DNA from 3 places in the Nitratidesulfovibrio vulgaris str. Hildenborough genome. Region 1 is predicted to be linked to each of the others. Evidence: riboswitches for the same ligand, from Rfam matches in the RefSeq annotation. Region 1 holds a riboswitch; each other region holds the start of a gene.

Region 1 (10,038 bases):
CCTGTACCCTGTCCGGCCTTTCGCGGTCACATCTGTATGAGATGTTAAGGCGTTATGGATTCGAGACCCCTCGCAGGAAGCGGACGCAACGGGCCAGAAGCTGAAGTGTCATCCCCTCTTTTTCTGTGATTACGGAATAGCGCACATCCATATCCGCAATCGCGGAATACTATTCCTCTATTGCGGATTAATCTCGCCACGCGTTGGCAGCACCACGGCAACACAACGACAACACTGCAAAACCAAACACTTTTTACACGAACCGGAGGCTTGGCACGCTTCTTGGTAAATAGATGCCAACATACTGGGCAGGTCGGTCGGAGCCCAGAACCCTGTCGCCGTGCACTCCGGACAAAGTAGACGGCGACAGGGTGCGGACATGACAAACATGTCCGTCGCTGCCAGAACGGCAGCAAACTGTGCCTAGGCGGCATGGAATGCGCGTCATCCGCAAGGATGGCGCGCATTTAACATTACAGAAGAGAGACAGGAATCCGGCAACGGGCATGGCGGCGGCATGCGTCCCCGCTACCGGGGTTCTGCGCAGCCCCACCCAAGGGACACGGCGGCGGACACGGCGCAACCCGCCAGAGGGAACGGGGTATGATGCGGGGCGTCATCCGGAGGGATGACTCAAAGGGATGATTCAGCCGATGGCAGCCCCCGAAAGGCAGACAGACGCAATATGCCGCCAAGGGGATGCCTTCCATACGGTCAAGCAGGAGTCTCGCCCAGCAGTTCAAGCAGACGCTCGCTCAACTGCTGCAAGTCGGGCTTGGCGAATTGGGCATCAGCCCCCACCGAACGCCCCTTGTGTTCAAGCTTGTCGGTGACCAGCGAGGAGAACAGTGCCACGGGGAGCACACGCAAGGCGACATCCTCCTTGATGCGGCGGCACAGGGTGAGCCCGTCGAGGCGCGGCATCTCTATGTCAGAGATGACCGCCTGAACCACGTCGGCGATGCGTTGCCCCCGCCCCTCGGCCTCTGCGCGAAGGGTTTCGAGCATCTCCCACGCACCTTGCCCATCATCCGCCTGCAACACCTCGAAACGTCCGCTGGCTTCGAGAAGGTTGCGCACCAGCTTGCGCACCGAGCCTGAATCGTCGGCATGCAAGACCGTATAGCGCCGCATCGGCGCTTCCTGCGCAGTCGCGCGTGTCCGCCCCATGCGGATGGACAGGTCGGGGTGCATCTCGGCAACGATGCTCTCCATGTCCAGCAGGAAGACCACACGCCCCTCAAGCCTCACGACCCCCGTGATGGAACTGGAACTCATCCCCTGCAGAAAACGCCCCGGTGCCTCCACATCTATCCAGCTGATGCGATGGATGCGCGTGACTCCGGACACGAGAAACCCCGTCACCACCTGATTGAACTCGGTGATGATGATCTTGCGCTGGGCCGCGTCGTCGCTCAGGGGCTTGCCGAGGTAGGCCGCGAGGTCGACCAGAGGGATGATGCGGCCCCCCCGGTGCGCGAAGGCACCGAGCACCGCAGGATGCGGCATCTCGGGCAATGCCGTCACCGTCTGCTTGCGGATGATCTCAAGCACCTTGGCGACGTTGACGCCGTAATGACCGCGATAACCGGGCTCGTCGATGTAGAATTCGACGATCTCCAGTTCGTTGGTGCCGGATTCGAGCAGTATCTTGCTTTGCGACACGGTTCTCTCCTGAAAGGGACTTCGATGATTCTACCCCTCATGCCCGCCGAACGCCACAGGTTAGGCTTGCCTGCCCGCCCCTGTCGGCCTATCAGACGGGACGAACCGAAAGCACGCCGGAACGCCTCCGTGGAGAATCATGTCCCATAGCCCCCACCCCACGACTGCACAGCCCCCCCGGGCCACGACACGCCGCCGCAACGCCGGAAACCGGGCCGCCCTTGCCTTTTGCCTTTGCGTGGGCGGCGGTGCGCTGACGTTCCTGCTTCTGCGCGACCCCGCGCTGCTGGCATGGTCACGGGCGTGGCCCGCGCTTGTCAGGCCGCTGGGCGTCATGCTGCTGTCGCTTGCCGCAGGACTTGCCGCAGGGCTTGCCATCGAAGGGGGGGGCTGGGCCCCCATGCTCGCCCGCCTCGCCTCGCCGGTCATGCGGTGGGGCAGGCTGCCCGAAGCCTGCGGGGCGGCCTTCACCACCGCCTTTCTCTCTGCCGCCGCCGCCAACTCCCTGCTCATGGAGGCCTATCGGGAGGGCAGGATAACCCTGCGGGAGATGCGCCTCGGCTACCTCATGGGTACGGGGCTTCCCGTCTTCCTGCTGCACCTGCCCACCACGTTCTTCATCGTCACCCCGCTGGCGCGGGGCGCGGGGGTCACCTATCTCGCCATCAACGGACTGGCGGCCCTGCTTCGCACAGTGGGCGTGCTGGTCGCCACACGGCTGACCACCATGCCCCATACAGCCGGTGAAGCACCCCGGACGCACCACACACCACGCACTCGCACCCTGCGCCCGTTCGCCGAACGGTTCCGCATGAGGCTGACACGCCTTGTGCTCTTCACCGCCCCCACCTACCTCCTGATGTACGCCCTGCATCAGGGCGGTGTGTTCGACGTCCTGCGCAACGCCACTGCCCACTGGCTCACCGACGGGTTCCTTCCCGTCGAGGCGGCAGGGGTGCTGGTGTTCTCGGTGGCTTCGGAATTCTCTTCCGGGGTGGCGGCGGCAGGCGCGCTGCTTGCGGCAGGCAGTCTCACCACACGCGAGACGGTACTCGCCCTCATCATCGGCGGCATCATCGCCACGCCGCTTCGGGCCATCCGCCACCAGTTTCCCGCACATGCGGGCATCTTCACGCCCGCACTGGGCCTTTCGCTGCTCGTGCAAAGCCAGTTGCTTCGCATCGCCTCGGTGGTGGTGGTCACGGCAGCGTGGCTGGCCTTCGCCTGACCGGCCGCCACCCGCGCCCTTGTCACCGACCAGCCGCACCTGCCACGTCGCCCTCAGGCCGGGAGGCCTCAGACGGGATGACGACACCCCGGCCGGACAGGCCCCCACAACGCCCCCCCGATGGCCCCCGATGTCCCATGGTGCCCCTCCTGATGGTACCCCTGACGCCGAGACCCGCGGGGCACTCTGCCATAGGCCCACGGCATGTCTAGGCCGGGGCACATGCCCGAAGCCCGCGGCTTCACGCAGGCACGACACTGTCGCGACCGGCGCACACGGCAGCATGCTTGACACGTCGTCCACCTACGGCCTATGCCGCACGAGTCAGGTGCCCTGAGCGGCTTGATAGGGAATCCCGTGTGAATCGGGAGCGGACCCGCCGCCGTAAGCCCATAAAAGACCTTCTCCCCCGTGTGCCACTGGACGACCGTCCGGGAAGGCCGGAGCAGGTCGGGTGAGCCGGAAGACCTGCCTGACACGTCCGATGCCATGCCCGGCGACAACGGGGCTTTTGTCCGACCGGGCCCACGGTGGCGACCCGACACATGCCGCGCCCGGCGCGCAGCCCTGTGGTCATCCGTCCTGCCGTCCACGCCAATTGCCCGCCAACCTCCCTGGAGGTTGCCATGTCTCGCCATCCCATGGTCACGAGGCTTCTCTGCCTCGTCTTCTCCTGCCTCATCATCCTCGCCTGCTCACCGGCTTTCGCCGGGCATGGAGCGCCCAAGGCCCAGAAGACGGGCATACTGCTCGTCGCCTTCGGCACCAGCGTCGAAGAGGCCCGCCCCGCGCTCGACAAGATGGGTGACAGGGTTCGTGCCGCACACCCAGACATCCCCGTCCGCTGGGCCTATACCGCCAAGATGATCCGCGCCAAACTGCGTGCGGAGGGCATCGCCGCACCGTCGCCCGCCGAGGCGCTGGCGGGCATGGCTGAAGAGGGCTTCACCCATGTGGCCGTGCAGAGTCTGCACACCATCCCCGGTGAGGAATTCCACGGCCTGCTTGAGACCGCACACGCCTTTCAGGGCCTACCCAAGGGCCTTACCCGCGTGAGTGTCGGCCTGCCCCTCATCGGCACCACCGCGGATGCCGAAGCCGTGGCCGAAGCCCTCGTCGCCAGCCTGCCCGCCGACCGCAAGCCCGGCGAACCCGTGGTCTTCATGGGCCACGGCACCCCGCACCCGGCCGACATCTGCTACCCCGGCCTGCAATACTACCTGTGGCGTCTCGACCCCGACCTGCTGGTCGGCACCGTCGAAGGCTCGCCCTCGTTCGACAACGTCATGGCCGAACTCGATGTGCGCAAGGCCAAGCGCGTGTGGCTGATGCCGCTCATGGCCGTCGCCGGCGACCACGCCCGCAACGACATGGCGGGTGACGAGGACGACTCGTGGACCAGTCAGCTTGCCAGACGGGGCATCGAGGCCAAGCCCGTACTGCACGGCACCGCCGAGTCCGACGCAGTGGCAGCCATCTGGCTGCGTCACCTCGACGACGCACTGGCCCGTCTGAACTAGCATGTCACGCATCCGCCGCCGCACCGCGCTGGCACTGGGGGCCGCCCTCTGGCTGCTCTCCGTGCCCGCAGCCTGCCTCTTCGGGCCGTTCGACATCGGCCCTGCTGAGGTCATGCGTCTGCTCGGTGCAGCGGCGGGTGTCCCCGTATCCGGCCATGTGGACCCCATACGCCTTCTGGTGGTGGGGGACATCCGCCTCGCACGCGTCTGCCTCTCGCTGCTGGTCGGTGGCGGACTCGCCATGGCAGGGGTCGTCTTTCAAGGCGTGCTGCGCAACCCGCTCGCCGACCCCTTCACGCTCGGCGTCTCCAGCGGCGCGGCCCTCGGCGCCAGCGTCGCCATCAGCTTTGGCGTAACCCTGCCCGCTGCTGTCGCCCCCGCCCTCGTGGCGGGGCTCGGCGTGGTGACCCCGGCTGCGCTCTTCGGTGCGTTCGCCGCCTTGTCGCTCGTCCTGCTTCTCGGCACGGCAGCCGGGTCGTTCCGCCGCGAGACGGTCGTGCTCGCCGGGGTGGTGGTCTCCACCTTTCTCGCCGCGCTGGTATCACTCGTGAAGGCGCTGGACGAGGAGTCGGTATCGAGCATCGTCTTCTGGATCATGGGCAGCCTGCAAGGCCGTGGCTGGGCGCATACCGCCGTGTTGCTGCCGCCGCTGGTGCTCGGACTTGCCGCCGTCGTGCGCCATGCGCGCGACCTCGACGTGCTCGCCCTCGGCGACACGCAGGCGAGTCAACTGGGCATGAGGACGGGCTACGTGCGCTGCGTGCTCCTGTGCGGGGCCAGCTGCATCACAGCAGGCTGCGTCGCCGTCTCGGGGGTCATCGGCTTCGTCGGACTCGTGGTACCGCACCTGCTGCGACTGGTGCTTGGCGCGGCGCACGGCCCGCTGCTCATCGGGGCGTGGTTCGGGGGCGGCATCCTGCTGCTATGGTCCGACGTAGTGGCCCGCACGCTGCTTTCCGGCGGTGCTGAACTGCCTGTGGGGGTCGTCACCGCCCTCGTGGGCGGGCCGTTCTTCTGCCTGTTGCTGCAACGCGAACAACGGCGGGAACGCCCATGATGGAATGTCGTGCTCTCCATGCGGGGTATGCGCAGACGGAGGTGCTGCACGGCATCGACCTTCGCATCGCGCAAGACGAACTCGTCGGGCTTCTCGGCCCCAACGGCAGCGGCAAGACGACGCTGCTGCTCGCCCTTTCCGGTGTCCTGCCTGCCCGTGGCGGTGACGTGCTTCTGGACGGCACGCCCCTTGCCGCCATGGCCCCGCGCGAACGTGCACGGCGTATCGCCACCGTACCGCAACGCCCCGAGGTCATCCCGGATGTGGACGCCTTCTCTCTCGTCCTCATGGGACGTTACCCGCACACGGGGCCGCTTCGGGGGTACACGGCCGTCGACCATGACGCGGCCGCGGCCGCCCTTGCCGCCACCGGCACAGCCCACCTCGCGCGCCGCAGTGCCGCCACCCTCTCGGGGGGGGAACTGCAACGGGTGCTCGTGGCCCGGGCGTTGGCGCAGGACACCGACACGCTGCTTCTCGACGAGGTGACTGCCGGGCTTGACGTCGCCCGCATGGTGGAGGTGTTCGACCTGCTGGCCCAACGCCACCGGCACGGGCTGCGCATCGTGGCGGCCATCCATGATATCAATCTCGCCGCCCTGTACTGTACGCGGCTGGTCTTTCTCAAATCGGGCAGGGTCGTCCTCGACGGGCCTGTCGCACAGGTCTTCGATGAACAAGCCCTATCCGCCATCTATGAGACGCGCATCACCGTCCACCCGCACCCCGTCACCGGCACACCACAGGCGAGCATCGTTCCGGGTGTGGGTGCTGCTGGTGTGCCTCATGGTGCTGCACACCGCGCCATGTGAGGCCGCGCCCGTCTCCTGCACCGACGACACCGGGACCGTCATCACGCTCGAAGCCCCTGCGCGGCGCATCATCGCCCTGTACGGGGCGTTCAACGAGATTCTGGTGGAGATGGGGCAGAGTGGGCGCATCGTCGCCCGCACGGATGCCGACGAAGCGATTCCCGCCCTCGCCGGACTCCCTGCCATAGGCACGCACATGCGTCCGAACCCTGAACTCGTCGCGGGGCTGGCACCCGACCTCATCCTCCAGATGGAGGGACGACGCGAGGCGGCAACCTCCGTCGACGCCCTGCGCGCCCTCGGCATTCCCGTCGCCGTGTTCAGGGTCGCCTCGTTCGGCGACCTCTTCTCCGTGCTGCATCGCATGGGGACGCTCACAGGGGCGGAACAGGATGCCGCCGCCCTCGAAGCCCGATGGACGGCACGCCTCGACACCGTGGCGGGGGCCATCGCACGCCAGCCGCACGACACAGGGACAGCCGACGGCAAGGACCACACACAGCATCCGCCACGCGTGGTCTTCGAGGTGCGTTACCCCAACCTGCTGGCTGCCGGGGCCGATTCCATCGTCAACGACATCATCACCCGTGCTGGCGGGGTCAACGCCGTCCAGCAGCCCGGACGGGTCGTCCGCCTGAACGAGGAAGAACTGCTTCGCATGGCGCCGGATGCCTACGTCTACCAGTACGGCCCCATGAACCCGACCCCCGTCGCCCCCGACCAGCGCCCCCACTTCACCGCCCTTGACGCCATACGCGACGGGCGTGTGCTCAAGGTGGACGAACATGCCTTCTCACGCCCCGGCCCCCGTTCCGTCGAGGCCGTGGAACAACTGGCCCGCTTTCTCCACCCTGCCGCATTCGACACGAATACAACGACCGCAAGGAACTGATATGCAACCCGGAACACTCTACGGCATCGGCGTCGGCCCCGGCGCACCCGACCTTCTGACATTGCGCGCCGTCTCGACCCTCGCCAGGGTCGATGTGGTCTTCGCCGCCGCATCGTCGCGCAACGACTACTCCGTAGCCCTCGATATCGCCCGCCCCCACCTGCGGCACGACGTGACCATCGAAAGGCTCGACTTTCCCATGACCCGTGACCAGTCCGTGCTCACCGCCGCGTGGAAGGCCAATGCCGACGCCGTCGAAGCGGTGCTGCGTACGGGCCGGAACGCGGCCTTCCTCACGCTTGGCGACCCGCTCATCTACAGCACCTTCGGCTATCTGCTGCGCACACTCACGGCACTCGCACCCGACCTGCCGGTGGAGGTCATACCGGGTGTGACCTCCTATCAGGCCGCAGCAGCCAAGACCCGCACCATCCTCTGCGAATCGGGCGAGAACCTGCTCCTGCTTGCAGGCATACAGGACGCCGCACGGCTGGACACCGCCCTCACGCGGGCCGACAACGCTGTCATCCTCAAGGCGTATCGCAACTTCAGTTCGATACGCACCATGCTTGCCAGCCATGAAGCCACACGCGACACCGTGTTCGTGTCGCGCCTCGGCATGGAGGGAGAGGTGGTCGCCCGCGACCTCCACGCGGCCCCCGAACATCCCCACTACCTCAGCCTGCTGCTGGTCACCGACCGCAAACATGGCAACCCGGAACATACCGCCGAGAGCACCTCGGACGCGGAAGCGGACGAGACGGCGGACTAGGCCCGTTCGCAGCCCCCTTCAAAGGCGGTGCCCGTCCGGTCACAGGCATGACGAATGCCGACGAGGCAGCAGGCCCGTGCCTGCACGGACACCGCGATAACGAGGGACGAAGGCTCGCAGGGGCACAGGCATGACGCAAGACGCCCTCCATCGGTGAGGATGGAGGGCGTTCCGTGTCTATCCAGCAGGCAGCACGATATCTGCTGAAGCTACCCCTGCTTGAGGCGCTCGATAAGTTGCTGAAGTTCCTGCGCCATGGCGGCGAGTTCGGTGACCGCCTGCGCAGACTGCCGCATGGCGTCGGCGGTCTCGGCGGCGATGCGGTTCACTTCTTCCGTACCGCGGCTTATCTGTTCGCTGGCTGCGGACTGTTCTTCGCTGGCGGTGGCGATGGACCGCACCTGATCGGCACTGGCCTCGACGAACGTCACGATGCGTTGCAACGCAGCGCCAGCCAACCCCGCCAGTTCATTACTGCGCCCCACCGACATGGACGCCTGTTCCATTCCGGCGATACTGTCACGCGTACCGTTCTGGATGGCGCGCACCGCTTCGCCCACTTCGCGAGTGGCGTTCATGGTCTTCTCGGCCAGTTTGCGCACCTCGTCGGCCACGACGGCAAAGCCGCGCCCCGCATCCCCGGCACGAGCCGCCTCGATGGCGGCGTTGAGGGCCAGCAGGTTCGTCTGGTCGGCGATGTCCGAGATGACCGTCATGATCTGTCCGATACCCTCGGCCCTTTCTCCAAGGGTGCCGAGGCTGCCGCGCAGTTCGCCCGTCTGGGCGTCCACCGTGCCGATGGCCTCGACCATGGACAGGACGACACCTGCACCATCGGTGGCCTGCTGTCTGGCCTTGTCGGCGCTTTCCGACGCCTCTGAGGCATTACGGGCCACCTCGATCACGGTGGCGGTCATCTCCTCCATGGCCGTGGCGGCCTCTGCCGAGCGCTCACGCTGGAGGTCGGCACCGCGCGAAGACTGCTCGACCTGCGCGGCCAGCTGTTCGGAAGCCGAGGTGACACGCATGACGATGCCTTCGAGACGGCCCGCTGCATCAAGCAGACCTTCGCGGCGGGCACCTTCGGCCTGCCTGCGGGCCTCTTCGGCGACACGGGTGGCCTCCTGTGCGGCAAGGCTCTGTGCTTCGGCCTCGGAGGTCTTCTGCTCTGCGGTGGCGATCATCTCCCGCAGCCTCTTCACCATGGTCGTCAGGGCCGAGGCGAGTTGTCCGAGTTCGTCGTTCCGGTTCAGGTTGATGTCACGCGAAAGGTCCCCCGCCGCCACGTCCGTGGCGAAACGCACCCCTTCCCCCAGGGCCTGCGAGATGCCGCGTACAACGAACACCCCGACGCCGACGATACACAGCAACACCACACCAGCGGCCAAGGCGCTCCTGTTGCGGATGGAGACGATGCTGTCGAAGATGTCCGACTGTTCAGCCGTGACCCCAACCATCCAGCGCGTCACAGGCTCACGCTCGAAGGCGACGATCTTCTCCTGCCCTTCGAACAGATAGCGCACCACGCCAGCGTCCTTGCCAAGCATCTCGCGCCCCCACTCCATCGTGGAGAGGTCAAGCTTCATGATGAGGTCGCGCCGGGGATGAGCCAGGACACGACCTTTGGCATCCGCAATGAAGGCATATCCCCGCTTGCCCACCTTGACACGGGACACGGCACCTTCTGAAAGCCCCTGTAGCTTCACGGCACTGTAGACCACCCCTGCGATGCGACCCGAGACCCTTACGGGGGCCGCTACGACGAAGATGGGGTTCCCGTCGATGCCACTGGCGAACACGTCGGAGATGGCGACCTCGCCTGACATGGCCTTTCTGAAATAATCGCGGGAGGAGACGTTGATGGCATTGCCGTCCTTTCTGTTACTTGCCAGCACGGCACCATCAGGGCCGACCAGCGACAACGTCTGGAGTAGCGGCCTACGGCTTATGCGCGATTCGAACATACGGCGCACGGCTTCGAGCGCGGATTCCCGTTCTGCATCTTGCGATGCGAAATACCGCATGATCTCATATGAATCGGCATCCAGCTCGACATCACGCCTGCAGGAGTCCACGAGGCCAGAAAGCTCTC
Region 2 (10,038 bases), 1.2 Mb from region 1:
GAGTGCGTCTGAACGAGGCGAGGGGGAAGAGGCGTGCGTCGCTGTTGCCGCTGGCGAGGGCGATGGGGCCTTCATCGGGACCGGGAACCTGCAAGGGAATCATCAGGTCGCAGGACAGGTCGGGTCGTCTGTCGCAAAGGGCCTGCTGCCAGCGCGGAAGTTCGACGGTGGCGGCATCAGAAGCCGAAGACGCCGTGCCCCTTTTCCTGCCTGTCGCAGCGGGGGGGGCGGCGGGGACCGCCCTACCGTCGAGAGAGGGCAGGGCACATGCGGGAAAGGGCGGAAGCACGAACGTTCCGCTGCCCCCGCGTGCGGTCACGAGGCCATCGGCCTCAAGTTCACCGTAGGCCGTCTCGATGGTCACGCGGTTTACGCCGAGGTCTTGTGAGAGGCGGCGTATGGAAGGCAGCCTCATGCCCGGTTCGAGCGCACCGCGTTCTATCTGCGCGCGAATGAAGGCGGCGACCTGTGCATAGAGAGGTAGGCTGAGGCTTCTGTCCAGCGGGATGTTCATGGCGGGCCTTCAAAGGGTTCAGGTCTGTCTGGGAGTGTGTGCCGATTGCCCGCGTTCCATCGGGGGCGCGCCTTCTCGTGGCTGGATATCCCGTTTCGCGTTCCTGCACATCCGATTCGGCATCAGGATGCCCCTGTGGCGTGTCTTCCGCACTGGGCGGGTTCTCATGGTGGTTTGTCTGCGGAGTTCCGGGATGCAGACGCGCTGCCGGGGTCTGGTGGCAGGTACACATGAGTGACCCCATCGAATATGTCAAAAGTGCCCCTTTTCGCCGGGTCGTTTCAAGCCTACCCAAGCAGGACAGGCTAGGCAATAGGAGACGATCATGGGTTATGGCATCGAATGTGGGGCGAACACGGCACAAAGTGGTGCCCGTGGCTACGTCATCGCGCTGGTCAGTGCGGTCATCATGTCCTTCACGGGCATACTCATACGGTTCATCAGCGTCGAATACGCGCTGCCTCCGGTGCAGTTGGCCTTCTGGCGCAACTTCTTCGTGGTGGCTACGCTGTTGCCGGTGCTGCTATGGAGGGGGATACCCATCGGCCTGAGGTCATGGCGCGACAGATGGCTGCTTGCGGGCTACGGTCTGCTGCTTGCCGTGTTCAACATGGACTGGACCATTGCCATCGTGGAGACGGGTGCCGCCGTGGCGACGGTGCTGGTCTACTGTTCAGCGGCGTATACGGGCATCTTCGGCTGGCTTCTGCTGGGAGAGGCCCTTACACTGCCCCTCATGCTCACGGTGGCGGGTTGCCTCGTGGGGTGCGCCATGGTCTGCGGCGTTGCCGACCCCGGCGCGTGGAACATGAGTACGCTGGGCCTCGTGACGGGCATCGCCTCGGGCCTATTGTATGCGGCCTACAGCATGCTGGGGCGCGTGGCTGCACGGCGCGGTATCGATGCGTGGGTGACACTGCTGCACATCTTCGCCTATGCGGCGGTGTTTCAGGCTGTTGCCAACCTTCTGCTGGCGGCCTATGCGCCGGGACTGGGACTTGGTGCGGCCGGATTTGTAGGGTCTGGCATGGCCCCCGGTTGCTGGCTTGCGCTCTTCATCCTTGCCGCAGGGCCGACATTGCTCGGCTTCGGGCTGTACAACGTCTCACTGGGCCTGTTGCCCGTGGTGGTGGCCAATACCATTCTTCTACTGGAACCAGTGCTCACGGCGGTCATCGCCGACGCATGGCTTGGCGAGAAGCTGACAACCATGCAATGGGCCGGTGCGCTGCTCATCGTAAGCGGTGTAGGCCTGCTGCGCCTCATCCCCTCCAGGGTGAAGGTGCCGCCGCAGGCCAAGGCTGCTGATGCCGTGCCCTCTACAATGCAGGAAAGGGAGGCCCCATCGCACGGTCAAGCGTGAGGCCGTGTGGCTTGTCCCCCACCTGACGGGCGGGAGGCGAAGGTACGGACATGCCTTCGCTTGCCGCCCTCTTCCGTCTGCATGGGCGGCCTGCTGTCCGGCGACGATGGCATGCAGGCACGTGGCGAGGGCCGACGGCTGTTAGCGGAATCGCCGGTTACTGCCATGGCAGGTGGCTGATGCCCCTTCCACTGTGCCAACGTAGAACGCCCCGCGAATGCGGGGCGTTCCGTGTCAGCTTCGTGCGACTGTCGCCTTTCTAGCCCATCTTCTTCTCGAGTTTCGCCCACGTGTCCTTGAGGGTCACGGTGCGGTTGAACACGGGCGCACCGGGCACGGAGTCCGGGTCGGCGCAGAAGTAGCCCATGCGCTCGAATTGCACCTTGGTGCCGGGTTCGATGCCGCCCAGCGAAGGTTCGAGCATGGCGCGGACGACCTTGAGCGAGTCGGGATTGAGATTGTCGGTGAAGACACCGCCTTCGGGCACGTCATCGGGGTCGGATACGGCGAAGAGTTGCTCGTAGAGGCGCACTTCCGACTCAACGGCATGGGCAGCGGAGACCCAGTGCAGCGTCCCCTTGACCTTGCGACCGTCGGGCGACGAACCGCCGCGCGATTCGGGGTCGTAGGTGCAGCGAAGTTCGACGATGTTGCCCGCCTCGTCCTTCACCACCTCGCGGCAGGTGATGTAGTAGGCGTAGCGCAGGCGCACTTCGGCACCGGGGGCGAGTCGGAAGAACTTCTTGGGCGGGTCTTCCCTGAAGTCGTCACGTTCGATGTACAGCACGCGCGAGAAGGGCACTATGCGCGAACCGAAAGACGCGTCTTCGGGGTGGTAGGGCATGTCGAACTCTTCGACCTGCCCTTCAGGATAGTTCTCGATGACCACGCGAATGGGGTCGAGAACGCCCATGACGCGGGGGGTGGTGGCGTTGAGGCGCTCGCGGATGCAGAACTCGAACAGCCCGTAGTCGACCGTGCTGTCCGCCTTGGCGACGCCGATGCGGGCGCAGAATTCGCGTAGCGCCTCGGGGGGCACGCCGCGACGGCGCAAGCCGCTGATGGTGGGCATGCGCGGGTCGTCCCATCCCTTCACGAAGCCGCCTTCCACAAGCTGGATGAGCTTGCGCTTGGACAGCACCGTGTAGGTGAGGTTGAGCCGGGCGAACTCTATCTGCTGCGGGTGGTAGACGCCGAGGGCATCGAGCGTCCAGTCGTACAGTTCGCGGTTGTTCTCGAATTCGAGGGTGCAGATGGAATGCGTGATGCCCTCAAGCGAGTCGGAGATGCAGTGCGTGAAGTCGTACATGGGATAGATGCACCATGCGTCGCCGGTACGATGGTGGTGGGCATGGCGGATGCGGTACAGCGTAGGGTCGCGCATGACCACGTTGGGCGAAGCCATGTCTATCTTGGCACGCAGCACGTGGGTGCCGTCGGCGAATTCGCCAGCTCTCATGCGGCGGAAGAGGTCGAGGTTCTCTTCAACGCTACGGTTGCGGTAGGGGCTTTCGGTGCCGGGCTGCGTGAGCGTACCCCGGTGGGCGCGTATCTCCTCGGCGGAGAGGCTGTCCACGTAGGCTTTGCCAGCCATGATGAGCTGTTCGGCGAACTGGTAGAGTTGTTCGAAGTAGTTCGAGGCGTAGAATTCACGGTCGTCCCACGAAAAGCCCATCCATGCCACGTCGGTGCGGATGGAGTCGACGTATTCCCGGCTTTCCTTGACAGGGTTGGTGTCGTCGAAACGCAGGTTGCACTTGCCGCCGTATTCGTTCGCTATGCCGAAATTGAGGCAGATGGACTTGGCGTGCCCGATATGCAGATAGCCGTTGGGTTCCGGGGGAAAGCGCGTGTGTACGCGACCGTCGAAACGGCCCGTTCTGTTGTCGGCGACAACGCGGCTGCGCACGAAGTCGAGGCCGGGAGTCGCCTCGGTGGTTCGTTCGGAAACGTTCGGGTTCTGTTCGCTCATGGTATGGTCCCTTTTGTGTGGGCTGGGGCTGGATTGGCGTCCTCACGCCGGACACGCCAGATTACGGGATGGGCCGTGGGTGGTCAATGGTGCTCTGACGTCCGGCACTCGTGGCCGAAGCGCAAAGTGCTTGCCATATCATAGGCGGTCGGGGATTATGATATGTGGAGGCAACTATGAGAGGGCTGATGGAGTTGTACGGTCTTTCGGCCGCCGACCCCGAGTGTGCGGCGCGTCTTCCGTCCGGCGTACTGCTGGATGGAGGGTCCCTGTCACATCATCCGGCGCCCATGCTCTTCATCGAACCGGAGTCGGGCGGCATCGTCGAGGCCAACCGTGCCGCGTGCGCCTTCTATGGGCACCCGTTCGAATGTCTTTGCACGATGTTCATCGACGACATCAACATGCTGCAACGGGATGAGATACTGGCCCGTCGCAGGGCCGCCGCGACGGGACTGGCGAACAGGTTCTCCATGCCGCATCGCCTTGCGACCGGTGAGGTGCGCGAGATGCTGGTGCATTCGCACCCCGTCATGGTGGGCGAAAGGCAGTTGCTGTTTCCGTGGTGCACGACGTCACCGAATGTTCACGCATGGGCGAGGCGTTGCGCAGCCGCGAAGAACGTCTCGAACTGGTGGCGAGTTCAGCGACGCTGGGCCTCTGGGACTGGGATGTGCGCACAGGGCGGCTTTCCGTGAATCCGGGGTGGGTGGCGTTGCTCGGTTTCCCGGCGGGCTGGACGCAGCGGGGCATCGACGACTGGATGGAACGCATCCACCACGCCGACCGCAATCGCGTGCTCACGGCGCTCAACGCCCACCTTGAGGGGCGCACGGACAGGTACGAGGCAGAGTACCGCATCCATGACGGGGGCGATGCCCTGCGCTGGGTGCATGATCAGGGGCGGGTAGTGCGGCGTGATGCCGTCGGCGTTCCGGCGCGGGTCATCGGTCTGTTCATGGACGTGACTGCGCGGCGTTATGCAGAGGAGTCGCGGGCGCGGCTTTTCGAACTGTCTCTCGACATGCTGTGCATCCTCGACTTCGAGGGGCGATTCCACGAGGTCAATCCGGCGTGGAACAGCACCCTTGGCTGGACGGTGTCCGAGATGCTGGAGACGTCGCTGGGAGGGCTCACCCATGAGGCTGATGCCACTGCCGTGGCGCAGGCTCTTGACCAACTCGCAGCAGGTGAAAGGGTCCGGGGGCTTGAGGTGCGGTTGAGATGCAGCGATGGCACATGGAGGTGGCTGTCGTGGAGTGCGCGGCCCGAGGTCGAACAGAGACGCATCTACGCGGTGGTGCGCGACGTCACGCACCAGAAGCGGCAGGAGGTCGAACTGCGGCGGATGGCCTCGATGGATGCGCTCACAGGCGTCTCGAACAGGGCGACATTCATGGAGACCCTGGCCGACATGATGCAGCGTTGCTGCCACGACAGGGCGGTGGCTTCTGTCCTTGTCATGGATGTGGACAACTTCAAACTGGTCAATGACACGTGGGGGCACGCCGTCGGAGACGAGGTGCTGCGGCGGCTTGGCCGTGCGATGGTGCCCCTGTTGCGCACCGTCGACACCGTGGGTCGTCTGGGGGGAGAGGAGTTCGGCGTACTCTTGCCGGGCGTGGGGCCCGAGGCGGCGTGCTGTGTGGCGGAACGGTTGCGGGCAGCCATCGCAGCCATGGAGGTGCCGTGCGACGACGGACGGGGTGAGGCCTTGCGGGTCACGGTCAGTGTGGGGGTCGCGTCGTGTCCTCCCTATCATTCGGTGACCGAGGTGCTGCGCGCCGCCGACAAGGCCCTCTACCGCGCCAAGGCCTCGGGACGTGACCGTGTGGTGTGCGGCCCGGTGGCCCTTCTCGAGATGTCATGCCCCGAGTCGCCTACCATTCCTTGAAGATGAAGAAGGCCGCGGCCACGATGAGACCGAAGCCGACAAGATGATTCCAGCGTACAGGTTCGCCGAGATAGAGGGCGGAGAACACCACGAACACCGAAAGGGATATGATCTCCTGAATGGTCTTCAGTTCGACGGCGTTGTAGTAGCCGTAGCCCGCCCTGTTCGCGGGTACCTGAAGGCAGTATTCGAAGAAGGCGATGCCCCAGCTTGCGGCGATGGCAAGCGTGAGCGGCATGGCCTTGAACCGCAGATGCCCGTACCATGCGAAGGTCATGAACACGTTGGAGAGAAAGAGCAGGCCGATGGTGACCACCGGAACGGGGAGGGATGCGAACATGGAGGCTCCTCAAGGCGTATCGGTTGACGCGTGCGCGCCGTGCCTTGCTGTGCCGCGAAGCGCAGGCTTGGTCAAGCGTCAGGCCTTGCATTGCCGCATCGCAAGCGCCATGCCGTCTGGAATCATGCCCCGTCTGCCATGTACTGCGTCGTCTCACGCCATTCCGCCCGCCTTCGCACCTCTGTCATGCATTCCGAGAGTGCTCAGCCGTTCTCGTCCACCAGTGTCCCTGATGCGCGCAGGATGAGGTCGAGCAGCAACTCCTCGGTAGTGCGACCGTCATTGCCTCTTTCGCGGACGATGGCTGCTGCGTCCATGATGTCCGCCTGTTTCGCCAGCGCGGCGCTGTGGCCCGCGATGCTGGACGAGCGCCCTGCGTACAGGTCGGCGATGGTTGTCACCGTGGTCGAATCGGTGCTGAGCCTTGTGGCGGTGGCGGCTGCCGCCGCAGCGTTGGCGAGGTCCGCCGTGCCATCGTCGTAGGCGTTGTAAAGGTCGCTCTTCATGTCCAGCAGTGCGAGGTCGAAGCCGTCGCTGCCGGACTGGATACGTAGCGAACCGGAAAGGGTGGTGCCGCTGCCCGACGTCGTCATGCGGCTGTCTGTACCCCAGTTCGTGCCGTCCAGCAGGGAGATGCCGTTGTAGGATGTGGAGGAGATGATACCCCGCATCTCGTCCCGTAGCGACTTGTAGAGTGGCTTGGCGTTGGCCGTGGTCATGGTGCCCGCTGCGACCTCGTCTGCGATGTCCTTCATGTCGGCGAGGATGTCTTTGATGGAGTTCATGGCGCTGGCACCGGTGTCCATGATGCTCTGTGCTTCGGCCACATTCTTCGACGCCTGTCGCAACATGCCGGCGTCGGCGCGTAGTGTGCCGGAAAGAGCCTTGGCGGTGGGGTCGGTGCGCAGCGGAACGCTCGCCTCTTTCAGGACAAGGTCGCGCAGCGTCTTGCCGGTTGCACTCCCCATGAACAGGCTGTTGGTGAGCATGTCCTGCTGGAGAAGTTGCAGCGAGTAGTCGACGATGAAGCTTTGCAGGTTCCGGTCTGCCATGGCGTGCTCCTTGCCTGATAAACCCTAACGATAGTCGTATCGGACGGAGGGGAGGGAACTTTAGGGCTGACCTGAAAAAGGGAAGGCACCGCCATGACAGCGGCGAGGCGGTTGTTTTTTTGTGTCGGGCCGAGTGGGCATGGCGCAGCCATCCGCTAGCCGTGCGGTATGACGAGCCTTCTGCCGTGTGGCGAGCCTTGTCGGACACGTGTGTGAAGGTGAAATTTTAAGTGTTTTATTTCATGTCGTTACGAGGGCGATGCCTTGCCCGTCAACGGTTTGCGGGCTGCCTGTGCACCACGTGAAAGGGTTGCCGCGTCCTTCCCCGTCTGCTATTCGTGCACCGTCGTTCTTCTCCGGTTTCGGGAATCCGGTGCGAGTCCGGAGCGGTCCCGCCGCTGTCATCCCTGCGCCTCGGGCGCCACGCCACAGCCATGAAGCCACTGCCCCCTGCGGGCGGGAAGGCGGTTGTGAGTGGGGAGAGCCAGAATACCGGGCCGGAGCAGTCTCGATCCCTCGTTGCACGCGGATGTACCGGGGGTTCAGCCATTCACCATTCGCGGTGCGGGTGGCGACGTTTCCGACGTCGACCCGTGCCTCCGCACGCAGTGCCGCCCGTTGCCATGACGGGGTCCGCCGGTCTTGTGCGTGCCCGGAGCCAAGCATCCTATGCCCAAGAAGATTCTCAAGCGCGACGGCCGGGTGGAAACCTGGTCGGTCGACAGGGTGGCGCACGCCATCAACAAGGCCCTGAAGGCCAGCGGTATCAAAGACCCGTTGCTCGGCAAGCGCCTTGCCTCACGCGTCGAAGCCAAGCTTGAAGACGTGGACGCCCCGGAACAGGAGCACGTGCAGGACATGGTGCAGCGCGTGCTCATGGAAGCCCGTCTCTACGCAGTCGCCGAACGGTACATCATCTACCGCGAGAAGCGGCGCGAGATGCGCAACCAGAATCAGGCCTATCTCGACATCGCCCGCATGATCGAAAGCTACCTCGACCGTAGCGACTGGCGGGTCAACGAAAACTCCAACATGGGGCATTCGTATCAGGGCCTCATCCTGCATATGGCGGGGTCTGTGCAAGCACGGTATGTGCTTGAGAAGTACCCTGAAGAGGTTCGCCTCGCCCATACGCACGGCTATTTCCACATCCATGACCTTTCGTTCGGTCTTGCTGGCTACTGCGCGGGCTGGAGTCTGCGCGACCTGCTGCTCGAGGGCTTCAACCTCAAGGGCCGCTGCTGCGCCGCACCCGCCAACCACTTCGATGCGGCCTGCGGGCAGATCGTCAACTTCCTCGGAACGTTGCAGAACGAGTGGGCCGGTGCGCAGGCGTTCAACAACGTCGATACCTATCTCGCCCCCTTCGTGCGCCATGACGGGCTGACCTACGACGAGGTGAAGCAGACCATGCAGAAGCTGGTCTACAACCTCAACACCACGTCGCGGTGGGGCGGGCAAAGCCCGTTCACCAACTTCACCTTCGACCTCGCACCGCCAAAGCACATCGCCAACGAGCCTGTCATCATCGGTGGCGAGTTCAAGGACTCGACCTACGGCGAGTACGGGGTGGAGATGGAGATGATCAACCGAGCGTTCATCGAGGTCATGCTCGAAGGCGACGCCGACAAGCGCATCTTCTCCTTCCCCATCCCCACCTACAACGTCACCCCCGACTTCCCGTGGGATTCCGAGGCGGGCAGGCTGCTGCTGAAGCTCACGGCGCGCTACGGGGTGCCGTACTTCCAGAACTTCATCAACTCCGACCTCAACCCCGAAGACGTACGCTCCATGTGCTGCCGTCTGCAGATGGACCTGCGCGAGATTCGCAAGCGCACGGGCGGTCTCTTCGGTTCGGGCGACCTCACCGGTTCCATCGGCGTGGTCACGCTCAACCTGCCCAAACTCGCCTACCTCGCACAGGGAGAGGAAGACTTCCTCGACATGGTGACGGAGTATGCCGAGATGGCGCGCGACGCCCTCGAATACAAGCGCAAGCTGTGCACCAAGCTGCTCGAGGCGGGCATGTTCCCGTTCTCGCGCCGCTACCTCAAGAACGGCTACAACGGGCACTTCTCCACCATCGGTCTCATCGGCGGGCACGAGGCGTGCCTCAACCTGCTTGGCAAGGGCATCGAGAGCGAGGCGGGGCTGCGGCTCATGAAGCGCACCCTGAACCACCTGCGCGACCTCACGGTGCGTTTCCAGGAAGAGACGGGCCACATGTACAACCTTGAGGCGACCCCCGGCGAAGGCACCTGCTACCGCCTTGCCAAGGTCGACCGCGAATTGTACGAGGACATCGCCGTCTCCGGTGGTGACGTGCCCTACTATACGAACTCGACGCTTCTGCCCGTGGGCATCACCGATGACGTGTTCTCCGCGCTGGAGCATCAGAACGAACTCCAGACCCTGTACAACGGGGGCACGGTGTTCCACTCGTTCCTCGGCGAAGCGGCACCGGATGAGGACTCTGTGCGCAACTACCTCATGAAGGCCATGAGCAAGACGCGCATCCCCTACATCTCGGTCACGCCCACGTTCTCCATCTGCCAGAATCACGGCTATCTGCACGGCGAGCATTTCAACTGCCCGCAGTGCGGTGACGAGGCCGAGGTCTACACCCGCGTGGTGGGCTACTACAGGCCCGTCAACCGCTGGAACCTCGGCAAGCAGCAGGAGTACAAGGAACGCAAGGAATACAGCGCCAACAGCTTCTGCGGCTGCGGCAACGGCTAGCGCGCCGCGTCGGACAGCATGGTCACACGGGGCGGACGGTCTTTGCCGCCGCCCCGTTCGCGCATCAGACGCCCGGAGGCTCCGTGATACTCAATTCCAGCCAGCTTGAGGCCCTTCGCCAGCGCAACGACGAGGAGTTGCACCGTAACGGGCAGGGAACGCCG
Region 3 (10,038 bases), 750 kb from region 1:
AAAGGCACCCTTCCTCGGATTCGACCTTCTCGTCACCGAGAGGTTCGAGACGCGGGTTGATGAACGTCATGAGGCTTTCGCGCTTCTCGGGGCCGCTGACGTCGACCACGATGAGGCGGCAATTGGCACCCACCTGCGGTGCGGCGAGGCCGATGCCGTCCTCGCGGTACATGGTCTCGACCATGTCAGCCGCAAGTTGGCGGATATCGTCGGTTATCTCGTCGATGTCGTCGCACTCGATGGCGAGGCGCTCATCGGGGTATTTGAGGACTTCCCTGATCATGCGTGCTTCCGTGTAAAGGTTTGAGGTGGGACAATAAGGCAGGGTAGGGCAAACGGCAAGGCGGGGCCGGCAGGGCAAGCCGGCGATGCCGTCGGGCGGATGCGGCCGTGCAGGGGTGAAACGGCAGGGAATGCGCCCACCGCACCACGCTCGACAAGCGTAGGCACTGCGGAAAATGCAAAGGACAGGGCCCGGCGGTCATGCACCCGGATGCGCCCATACCAGTCAGAAAGCCCCCTCCACTGGAGCCCCCCCCGATGCGAAAGGGGCGGCACATGGCCGCCCCCTGCGAACTTGCTAGGCTATTCGGGCTTCTGTTCCTGCGGCGTCTCGCGCAGGCGGATGCCGAGGTCGCGCAACTGGCGCGCACTCACGGCGTCGGGTGCCTGCGTCATGAGGCAGGTCGCCTTCTGCGTCTTCGGGAAGGCGATGACGTCGCGGATGGAGGGCGAACCGGTGAGGAGCATCACCAGACGATCCATGCCGAAGGCGATGCCGCCGTGGGGCGGTGCGCCATGCTCGAGGGCCTGAATGAGGAAGCCGAACTTCTCTTCCGCCTCTTGCGGGTCGAGGCCCAGCGCGGCAAACATGCGGCGCTGCACTTCGGCGGAGTGGATGCGGATGGAACCGCCGCCCAACTCGTAACCGTTGAGCACCATGTCATACGCACGGGCGCGGGCTGCCGCCGGGTCGCTGGTCATGAGGTCGAAATGGCCGTCCTTGGGCGAGGTGAAGGGGTGGTGGCATGCCACGTACCGCTTCTCCTCCTCGTCGTATTCGAACAGCGGGAAGTCGGTAACCCACAGGAAGTTGTAGGTGTCTTCGGGGATGAGACCGAGGTGCTGGCCGAGCTTCACGCGCAGGTTGCCGAGCGCGGCGTTGACCATGCCCGGTTCGCCAGCCTGGAAGAAGACGATGTCGCCCACTTCGAGGCCGAGGGCGGCCACGAGCGCGGCACGTTCAGCCTCGGAAAGGAACTTGGCGATGGGCGACTGCCATTCGCCTTCGCGGATCTTGATCCATGCAAGGCCCTGTGCGCCATAGATCTTCACGAATTCGGTGAACTCGTCGATCTCCTTGCGGGTCATGGTCTCGCCACCGGGAACCCGCATGGCCTTGACCAACGGTGCCTTGGCGAAGAGCTTGAACTCGGACCCGCGCACGGCGTCGGTGACGTCCTTGAGGCGCAGGTCGAAACGGGTGTCGGGCTTGTCGACGCCGTACTCGCCCATGGCCTGATCATAGGTCATGCGCGGGAAGGGCACCGTGACATCCACGCCGAGCGTGTCTTTCATGACGCGGGACATGAGACCCTCGGCCATGGACATGACGCGCTCCTCGTCGACGAAGCTCATCTCGATGTCTATCTGGGTGAACTCGAGCTGGCGGTCGGCGCGCATGTCCTCGTCACGGAAGCAGCGCACGATCTGGTAGTACCTGTCCATGCCGGAGACCATGAGCAGCTGCTTGAAAATCTGGGGCGACTGCGGCAGGGCGTAGAACATGCCGTGGTTCAGGCGGCTGGGCACGAGGAAGTCGCGCGCACCTTCGGGCGTGGCCTTGGTGAGGTACGGCGTCTCGATTTCGAGGAAATCGAGTTCGTCGAGGTAGCGGCGTGCCGACTGGGCAGCGCGGTGACGCAGCATGAAATTGCGGGCCATGCGCGGACGGCGCAGGTCGAGGTACCGCCACGCAAGACGCAGGTTCTCGCTGGCCTCGGTACGGTCTTCGATGAGGAAGGGCGGGGTCTTGGAGGTGTTGAGCAGCTTCCATTCGCTGACAACCACTTCAATCTCGCCGGTCTTCATGCCCGGGTTGGTCATGCCCTCGGGACGGGGACGAACGCGCCCGCGGATGGCGAGAACGTATTCGCTGCGTACGATGTGGGCGTCCTTGTGGGCCTCGGGCGCGAAGTCGGGGCTGAAGACGACCTGCGTCAGGCCCTTGCGGTCGCGCAGGTCGACGAAGATGAGCCCGCCGTGGTCGCGGCGGTACTGCACCCATCCCATGATGCACACGTCGTTGCCCACGTCTGCGGCGGTGAGTTCACAGCACGAGTGGGTGCGCTGCCAGTCGCCCAGCGGGGCGACGTACTGCTGATGTTCCAGCTGGATGTCGGCAATCTGGTCGCTCATGACGTATCCTTCGAGGGCTTACGCGCCCGCTGCGAGAAGACGGGCCGCGACGGCATCGCGCCCGATGGTTTCCTGTTCGCCGGAGTCCATGTCCTTGACCACGACGGTACCTGCGGCGAGTTCATCGCCACCGAGGATGAGACACGCGCGCGCGCCGGACTTTCCGGCGAGGCGCATACGGCTTTTGATGCTGCCCGCGCCGAAGCCGACGCTTCCGGTGAGGCCCTGCGCACGCAGGTCTTCAGCCAGAAGAAGGGCGGCGTCCTGCGCTGCGGGGTCGAGCACCGCCACATGGAAGTGGGGCCGGGGGGCATCTGCACCGGGCATCATGAGCGCAAGACGCTCCATGCCGCAGGCGAAGCCGACACCGGGCACGTCAGGCCCGCCAAGCTGGGAGATGAGACCGTCATACCGACCGCCCCCCGCCACGGAACCCTGCGAACCGATGGAGTCGGAGACCACCTCGAAGGTGGTGCGGTTGTAGTAGTCCAGCCCGCGCACGAGGCGGTCGTTCAGCACGTAGGGCACGTTGCGGCTGTCGAGGATGCGCAGCACCGCGTCGAAGTGGGTGCGGCATTCGGGACAGTTGTGTTCGAGGATGGTGGGGGCGTTGGCCGTCAGTTCGCGACAACCGGGCACCTTGCAGTCGAGCACACGCAACGGGTTGGTCTCCATACGACGGCGGCAGTCCTCGCAGAGGGCCGCATTGTCGATGGAGGCGAGAAAGTCGGAGAGCGCCTTGCGGTAGAGCGGGCGGCATTCCTTGCAGCCGAGGGAATTGATCTGGAGCGAGAGTCCCGTCAGACCCAGTTCCGTCAGAAAGCGCATGAGCATCAGCACCAGTTCGGCATCGGCATGGGGTTCGACAGGGCCGAGCACTTCGCAGTTGATCTGGTGGAACTGGCGCATACGCCCCTTCTGGGGACGTTCGTAGCGGAACATGGGGCCGGAGGTGAACAGCTTGGAGACGGGCTCCTGCGTGTGCCTGCCGCTTTCGATGTAGGCACGCATGACCCCCGCAGTGGCTTCCGGACGCATGGTCAGCGAACGATCCTTGCGGTCGGGGAAGGTGTACATCTCCTTCTGCACCACATCGGTCTCGGTGCCGATGGAACGGCAGAAGAGGTCGGTGCGTTCGAGGATGGGGGTACGCAACTCGACAAAGCCGTACCTGCCGAAGACCTGCCGCGCGACAGACTCCATACGCGTGAAGACGTCGCTCTCGGGCGGAAAGAGATCCGCGAAACCCTTAATCTTGGTGATCTTGCTCATGATACGCCGCCAGTCTTCGGAGTGTCGTCCGCACGCGCGAAGGCGCGCACGTCACGAGGCGCGCAAGGTGCGCGAAAACGGTAATCTGTAGTCCAAGGCGGACGTGTTGTCAAAAGGCTGTCAAGAGGAAAGGTCGCGCCCGTGGCCCGTGCGTCCCACGACCGTGGGGGGGCATACACGCATGGGTGCGGTCTTGCGTGTGGTGAGCAGCAGCGGGGTCACGGGCAACCCGCGCCCGGTGTCGACGCGCAGGGCGAGATACGCCCCGAAGGGGTTGAGCGCGATGCCACGGTTGCACAGGTTGAACAGGGTGCCTTCGCGCCATGTGCACGAAGGGGCGTGCAGCACGGTGCGCCACGTCACCGCGCAGCCTCCGCAGCCTTGCCGCACGAGGCGCAGCATCTCGGGCAGCGAACGCCAGCGGGCCTGCCGCAGCCTGCTTGAACTGCCGGGCATCGGCACACCATGCGAAAGATAGTAGGGCGACCAGCGGTTGAGCACGGCGACAAGCACCCCACGCGCGGCGACGCGGAATGCCTCGGCCAGCACGGCTGCGGCATCATCGACGAATTCGAGCACGTTGAGCAGCGTCACATAGTCGAACGCATTGTCCTCGAAGGGAAGATGGTCGCCCACGCCAAGGTGGAAGTCGGCGCGCGGCCCGAGGCGCGACCGTGCCGCGGCCAGCATGTCGGGGCTGGCGTCGAGGCCCGTCACGTCGAAGCCGCTTTCCCAGAAGTACTCGAGAAAGATGCCGGGGCCGCAGCCCACATCGAGCAGCGAATGCCCGCGGCGCGGCCATCCCGAGACGAGATGCTGCAAGAGACGGCGCTCATGCCGTAGCGCGAAGGCACCGGCAGGGGTGTCGGCCCAGTCGAGGAAGCTTTTCACGTCTTCGGCGTTCCACATGGCGGAGTGTCACCTTGTTGGCGTGCAGAAAGGGCGGGAATGCGATTGCAGCATGGGTCTGACAGGACACCAGCACGGTTTCAGCCCGAAGGGCCGCCAGAGATGACCGTCAGCCGCTGGCCCCGGGGCAGGGCCAGCCAGTTACGGGATGAACATACCCCAAAGCCACGACGTCGCAAAGGGGAGGCGGCATGCCACGCCACAGGGGGTGCAGGGCCACCCCGCCCCGGTATCATGGCCCAGCCTTGCACGGAGTCCTGCCCCACGGCGGGCATGACCAGAGGGACGCGTCGACCGGGAAGGAGGGTCACACGACGCGAAGACCGGGCATGTGCTGCCATGGACCGGCACGACCTCGTACTGGGGCTGCCTGTCGGCGTCACAATGGGGACGTCGACCGATGCAGAGGCACTGCAAGGCTACCCGGCCGCGACCTGTGGCCTCAGGGCCCGCCCCGCGGATGGGGGACGGGCCCTGAGGCGCAAGATGAGGGAGAGAGGGACTGGCTAGGCGTCCAGCCTAGCCCTGACCCTGCGTGCGGCCTCGACCATGTTGGCGAGGGCGGCCCGCGTCTCGGGCCATTCGCGGGTCTTGAGGCCGCAGTCGGGGTTGACCCACAGGCGGTCTACGGGCAGCACCGCCGCCGCACGCAGCAACAGGGCTTCCATCTCGTCCACGGAGGGCACGCGCGGGCTATGGATGTCATAGACCCCCGGCCCCACTTCGTTGGGGTAGCCATGCGTGGCGAAGACATCCAGCAACTCCATGCGGCTGCGGCTGGCTTCAAGGCTGATCACATCGGCATCCATGCCGGCGATGCGGTCGATGATGTCATGGAAGTCGCAGTAGCACATGTGGGTGTGCAGTTGCGTCGCATCCGCCACGCCCGAGGTCGCAAGCCGGAAGGCACGCACCGCCGCATCGAGATACGCCTCCTGCGCGGCACGGCGCAGGGGCAGCCCCTCGCGCAAGGCGGGTTCGTCGACCTGCACCACGGCAAGCCCCGCCGATTCGAGGTCGGCCACCTCGTCGCGCAGGGCAAGCGCAAGCTGGCGCAAGACCGTCTCTCGCGAAATATCGTCCCGCACGAAACTCCAGCAGGCGATGGTCACGGGCCCGGTCAGCATGGCCTTCATGGGACGGGCGGTGAGTGAACGGGCGTAGGCACTCCACGCAACGGTCATGGGTTCGGGACGCGACACGTCGCCATAGAGCAGGGGCGGCTTCACGCAACGCGTGCCATAGCTTTGCACCCAGCCGTCGGAGGTGATGCAGAAGCCTTGCAGCAAGCCGCCGAAGTACTCGACCATGTCGTTACGTTCAGGCTCGCCGTGGACGAGCACGTCGAGGCCCAGAGCCTCCTGCTCACGCACCATCATGGCGAGGGCGTCGCGCATGGCGGCTTCATAGGCGTCCTGCGTGAGGCTGCCATCACGCAGGGCGCGACGTGCGGCGCGGATGTCCGGTGTCTGGGGGAATGAACCGATGGTGGTGGTGGGCAGGGTGGGCAGATGCAATGCCGCCCGCTGGGCCACGATGCGTTCCGCATAGGGCGAGGTACGGTGCTCCATGTCGGACGTCACTGCGGCAAGCCGCGAGGCCACCGCCGGGTCGTGGATGCGCGGACTGACGGCCCGCTGACGGCGCACCTCGCGGTTGGCTTCCAGCGAGGCCGCGGTCGAAGGGCCGTAGACGCCTCGTACAACTTCGGCGACAAGGCGCACTTCGGCGCACTTCTGACGTGCGAAGGCCAGCCATCGCGCCACTTCGGGGTCGAGTTCGCGCTCCGAACCGAGGTCGACAGGGCAATGCAACAGCGAACACGAGGGGGCCACCCACACCCGGTCTTCACCCAGACTGTCGGCAGCGCGACGGACAAGGTTCACGGCCGCATCGATGTCGGCGCACCAGACATTGCGCCCGTCGACCACCCCCAGAGAGAGGGCCAACCCCGGCGTGCCCTCACCGGCGCCCAGCACCTGAAGGGCGGCGTCGAGGTCGTCACGTCCACGGACAAGGTCGAGATGCAGCACATCCACAGGCAGGTTCAGTGCCACCGGGAGGTTGTCGGCGCAGGGCGCGAAGTAGCTGGCCACCATCAGCGTCGCATCGGGTACGGCGGCCCGAAGCCGCGTGTACACCGCCGGAAAGAGGTCGCGCACGGTCTGCGGCAGGTCGAGTGCCAGCACAGGTTCATCAAGCTGCACCATCAAGCCTCCAGACGAGTAGCCACGCGGGCACGCGGGGGGGCATGCGGAAGTGAGCTCACGAAGGAGCGTCGCGTAGGCGTCGCACAGGGCGGGCAAGAGGGCGAAACGGTCTGAACCGTCGACACTGCGCGCCAGCCACAGCCATGTCAGCGGGCCGGGAAGGACGGCCTTGGGGGTGAACCCGGCATCCTGCGCCTCGCGCAGCTGCGCCACGAGAGGGGAGGCATCCGGGGCGAAGGCGGTGTCGGCGTCAAGTTCAGGGACAAGGTAGTGGTAGTTGGTGTCGAACCACTTGGTCATCTCAAGGGGCGCGACGGGCGACAGACCAGCTTCGCCACGCGCCATGCGGAACATGAGGTCGATGTCCTGCCCTGTACCTGCTGGCGACGCAGCAGCACCGGACGGACTGAACCGTGGCGGTATGGCGCCCAGCATCAGGGTCAGGTCGAGCATGTGGTCGTACAGGGCGAAATCGCCCACGGGCACCACGTCGATACCCGCATCACGCTGCATGGCCCAGTGGCAGGCCCTGAGGCGGGCCGCCTCTCCTTCGAGTGCGTGCCGCGAGACGCGGCCTTTCCAGTAGCCTTCGACAGCCTTCTTGAGTTCTCTGCCCGCGCCGATGCGCGGGAAACCGAGGTTGTGGGTTCGCATTGCCACCTCCGGGAATGCGTAAGGGGGTGCCCGCATGACGGGCGTCGCACCGTTGCGCCATGCGCATGGGTGCTGCGTGCCGGGGTCCGGTTCGCGCGGCCTCAACAAGGGTGGGGGACGTCTTCCGACTGACGGGCGAAGAGATGATGCCGAGCGGTCGCACCATGCGAAATTGAAGCCCACTCGACAGGGCGGCCCTTCCCGGTGCCTTGGCACCAGTGGACGCAGCCCTTGCAGCCCGATCACGGCAGCGCGCCTGTACCGGATTCGCACCGGTTTCCGTTTCCTGCCCACCGGAGCGCCGAAGCACTCCATATTGATACATCAGGAAATACTGATATCAATATATCCTGTCAACCAGATATAACAAGTGTGCTGCGGCGTCCTGCCCCCCGCCTTGACCAGCCGTCGTGCACCTCTTGGACCTACCGCGCCGCAACCCGCGGTCACGTCCATGCCGTTGCCACATGACGCAAAAGGCCCGCCCCGCGTAGGCGGGACGGGCCTTGAAGACCGATGAAGGCAGGAATGCGCGACTAGCGCTGACGCGCACCCGTGGCGGCAGACGACACCATGCGGGCATAACGGCGCAGCAGCGGCGAGGTGATTTCCTTTTCGACGGGCACGAAGGCGGCCCTGCGGCGGGCAAGTTCATCCTCGTCCACCAGCAGGTCGAGGGCGCGCGCGGGGATGTCGATGCGGATGCGGTCGCCCTCCTGCACAAGGCCGATGGGCCCGCCTTCGGCGGCTTCAGGCGAGACATGGCCGATGGCTGCGCCACGGGTGCCGCCGCTGAAGCGCCCGTCGGTGATGAGCGCCACATCCGCCCCGAGGCCCATGCCTGCGATGGCCGAGGTGGGAGTGAGCATCTCGCGCATGCCGGGGCCGCCCTTGGGGCCTTCGTAGCGGATGACTATGGCGTCTCCGGCCTTGATACGCCCTCCCATGATAGCCTCACAGGCGGCCTCTTCGCTATCAAAGACGCGCGCCACGGCCTCGCGCACCATCATCTCGGGTGCCACGGCAGACTGCTTGACCACCGCACCACCGGGCGCAAGCGACCCCTTGAGAATGGCGATGCCGCCCTGCGGCGAATACGGGGCGTCGACAGGACGGATGACATCGGCGTCACGCACCTTGGCCCCCAGTGCATCGAGATTCTCGCCCACGGTGCGCCCGGTCACGGTCATGGCACTGCGGTCGATGAGCCCTATCCTGTCGAGTTCGGCCATGACCGCGGGAATGCCCCCTGCGGCATGGAGGTCCTGAATATGATGATGCCCGGCGGGCGAGAGTTTGCAGAGGTTGGGCGTCTTGCGGCTGACCTTGTCGAAGATGTCGAGGGTGAGGTCGAGTCCCGCCTCTGCGAAGACGGCGGGCAGGTGCAACACGGTATTGGTGGAACAGCCAAGGGCCATGTCCACGGCCACCGCGTTGGCCACGGCCTTCTCGGTGACGATGTCGCGCGGGCGGATATTGCGTTCCAGCATCTCCATCACCTTCATGCCCGCATGCTTGGCAAGGCGGATGCGCGCGGCGGTGACGGCGGGGGTCGTGCCGTTGCCCGGCAGGGCAAGGCCGATGGTCTCGGCAAGACAGTTCATGGAGTTGGCGGTGAACATGCCCGCGCACGAACCGCAGCCGGGGCATGCGCCCTCGACCAGTTCATCGAGTTCGGCCTCGGTCATGTCGCCGCGCTGGACGCGTCCCACGCCTTCGAAGACGGTGATGAGGTCGGCACGACCGGCAAGGGTGGCACCGGCAAGCATGGGGCCGCCGCTGACCATGACCGAAGGTACGTCAAGGCGCAGCATGGCCATGAGCATGCCGGGTACGGACTTGTCACAGTTGGGGATGAACACCAGCGCGTCGAAGGGGTGCGCGGTGGCCATGATTTCGATGGAGTCGGCGATGAGTTCGCGCGAGGGCAGCGAAAAGCGCATCCCCTCGTGGTTCATGGCAAGGCCGTCGCACACCGCGATGGCGGGAAACTCGAGCGGGGTGCCCCCGGCGGCGCGGACTCCGGCCTTGACCGCCTCGGCGATGTCGTCGAGGTGGATATGCCCCGGTACGACCTCGTTGGCGGCGTTGACCACGCCGACCAGCGGGCGGGCCAGTTCTTCGCGGGTCAGCCCGAGGGCGTGGAGGAGAGAGCGGTGAGGGGCCTTTTCCAGCCCGTGGGTCATCTTCTTGCTGCGCATATAGCCTCGCACGGGAATGACGCCGAAGGCGTCAGTTGCGGTCGCGGACGGCCATCCAGCCGCCCGTCAAACCCATGAGAACCGGAACGGCCACTAACAGAACCGCCTGTTCTGGCGGCGGGAAATGCAACTCCATGAGGAGCGGGGGAACGGCGAAGAACGGCCCTACGAAACGGTAGACGAGATGCAGCAGCGCAAGGGCCGCGCCGCCGCCCACAAGGCCCAGCATCGCGCCGCCCACAAGCAGGGGCAGCCGTATGTACCAGTTGCGTGCGCCCACCAGCTTGAGAATCTCTATCTCGTCGCGCCGGTGCTCCAGCGTGAGGCGCACCGAACTCGCCGAGACGAGGGCCAGCACCAGCGTGAGAAAGGCG

The links. A riboswitch is a leader RNA that binds a small molecule or an ion and turns the genes downstream of it on or off. The one in region 1 is predicted to bind cobalamin.
Region 2: linked by a shared signal. The riboswitch ahead of DVU_RS13840 (ribonucleoside triphosphate reductase) and the one ahead of DVU_RS03090 (sirohydrochlorin cobaltochelatase) in region 1 are both predicted to bind cobalamin.
Region 3: linked by a shared signal. The riboswitch ahead of metE (5-methyltetrahydropteroyltriglutamate--homocysteine S-methyltransferase) and the one ahead of DVU_RS03090 (sirohydrochlorin cobaltochelatase) in region 1 are both predicted to bind cobalamin.

The regions. Positions count from the first base shown of each region.
Region 1 covers NC_002937.3:714,976-725,013, reverse strand. The annotation lists gene DVU_RS03105 (sigma-54-dependent transcriptional regulator) at 1-104, shown strand, start outside; gene DVU_RS03100 (chemotaxis protein) at 715-1,665, opposite strand; gene DVU_RS03095 (hypothetical protein) at 1,805-2,893, shown strand; cobalamin riboswitch at 3,203-3,383, shown strand; gene DVU_RS03090 (sirohydrochlorin cobaltochelatase) at 3,520-4,413, shown strand; gene DVU_RS03085 (FecCD family ABC transporter permease) at 4,415-5,470, shown strand; gene DVU_RS03080 (ABC transporter ATP-binding protein) at 5,467-6,282, shown strand; gene DVU_RS03075 (ABC transporter substrate-binding protein) at 6,257-7,174, shown strand; gene cobI (precorrin-2 C(20)-methyltransferase) at 7,176-7,946, shown strand; gene DVU_RS03065 (methyl-accepting chemotaxis protein) at 8,156-9,970, opposite strand.
Region 2 covers NC_002937.3:3,050,583-3,060,620, reverse strand. The annotation lists gene pdxR (MocR-like pyridoxine biosynthesis transcription factor PdxR) at 1-514, opposite strand, end outside; gene DVU_RS13865 (DMT family transporter) at 840-1,877, shown strand; gene DVU_RS13860 (glutamine--tRNA ligase/YqeY domain fusion protein) at 2,137-3,849, opposite strand; gene DVU_RS16895 (PAS domain-containing protein) at 4,026-4,547, shown strand; gene DVU_RS13855 (sensor domain-containing diguanylate cyclase) at 4,442-5,743, shown strand; gene DVU_RS13850 (DMT family protein) at 5,730-6,083, opposite strand; gene DVU_RS13845 (flagellin) at 6,287-7,135, opposite strand; cobalamin riboswitch at 7,477-7,650, shown strand; gene DVU_RS13840 (ribonucleoside triphosphate reductase) at 7,805-9,874, shown strand; gene DVU_RS13835 (hypothetical protein) at 9,958-10,038, shown strand, end outside.
Region 3 covers NC_002937.3:3,536,992-3,547,029, forward strand. The annotation lists gene def (peptide deformylase) at 1-283, opposite strand, end outside; gene aspS (aspartate--tRNA ligase) at 586-2,418, opposite strand; gene hisS (histidine--tRNA ligase) at 2,437-3,690, opposite strand; gene DVU_RS15810 (class I SAM-dependent methyltransferase) at 3,811-4,599, opposite strand; gene metE (5-methyltetrahydropteroyltriglutamate--homocysteine S-methyltransferase) at 5,106-7,463, opposite strand; cobalamin riboswitch at 7,561-7,784, opposite strand; gene ilvD (dihydroxy-acid dehydratase) at 8,000-9,664, opposite strand; gene DVU_RS15825 (cell division protein FtsX) at 9,696-10,038, opposite strand, start outside.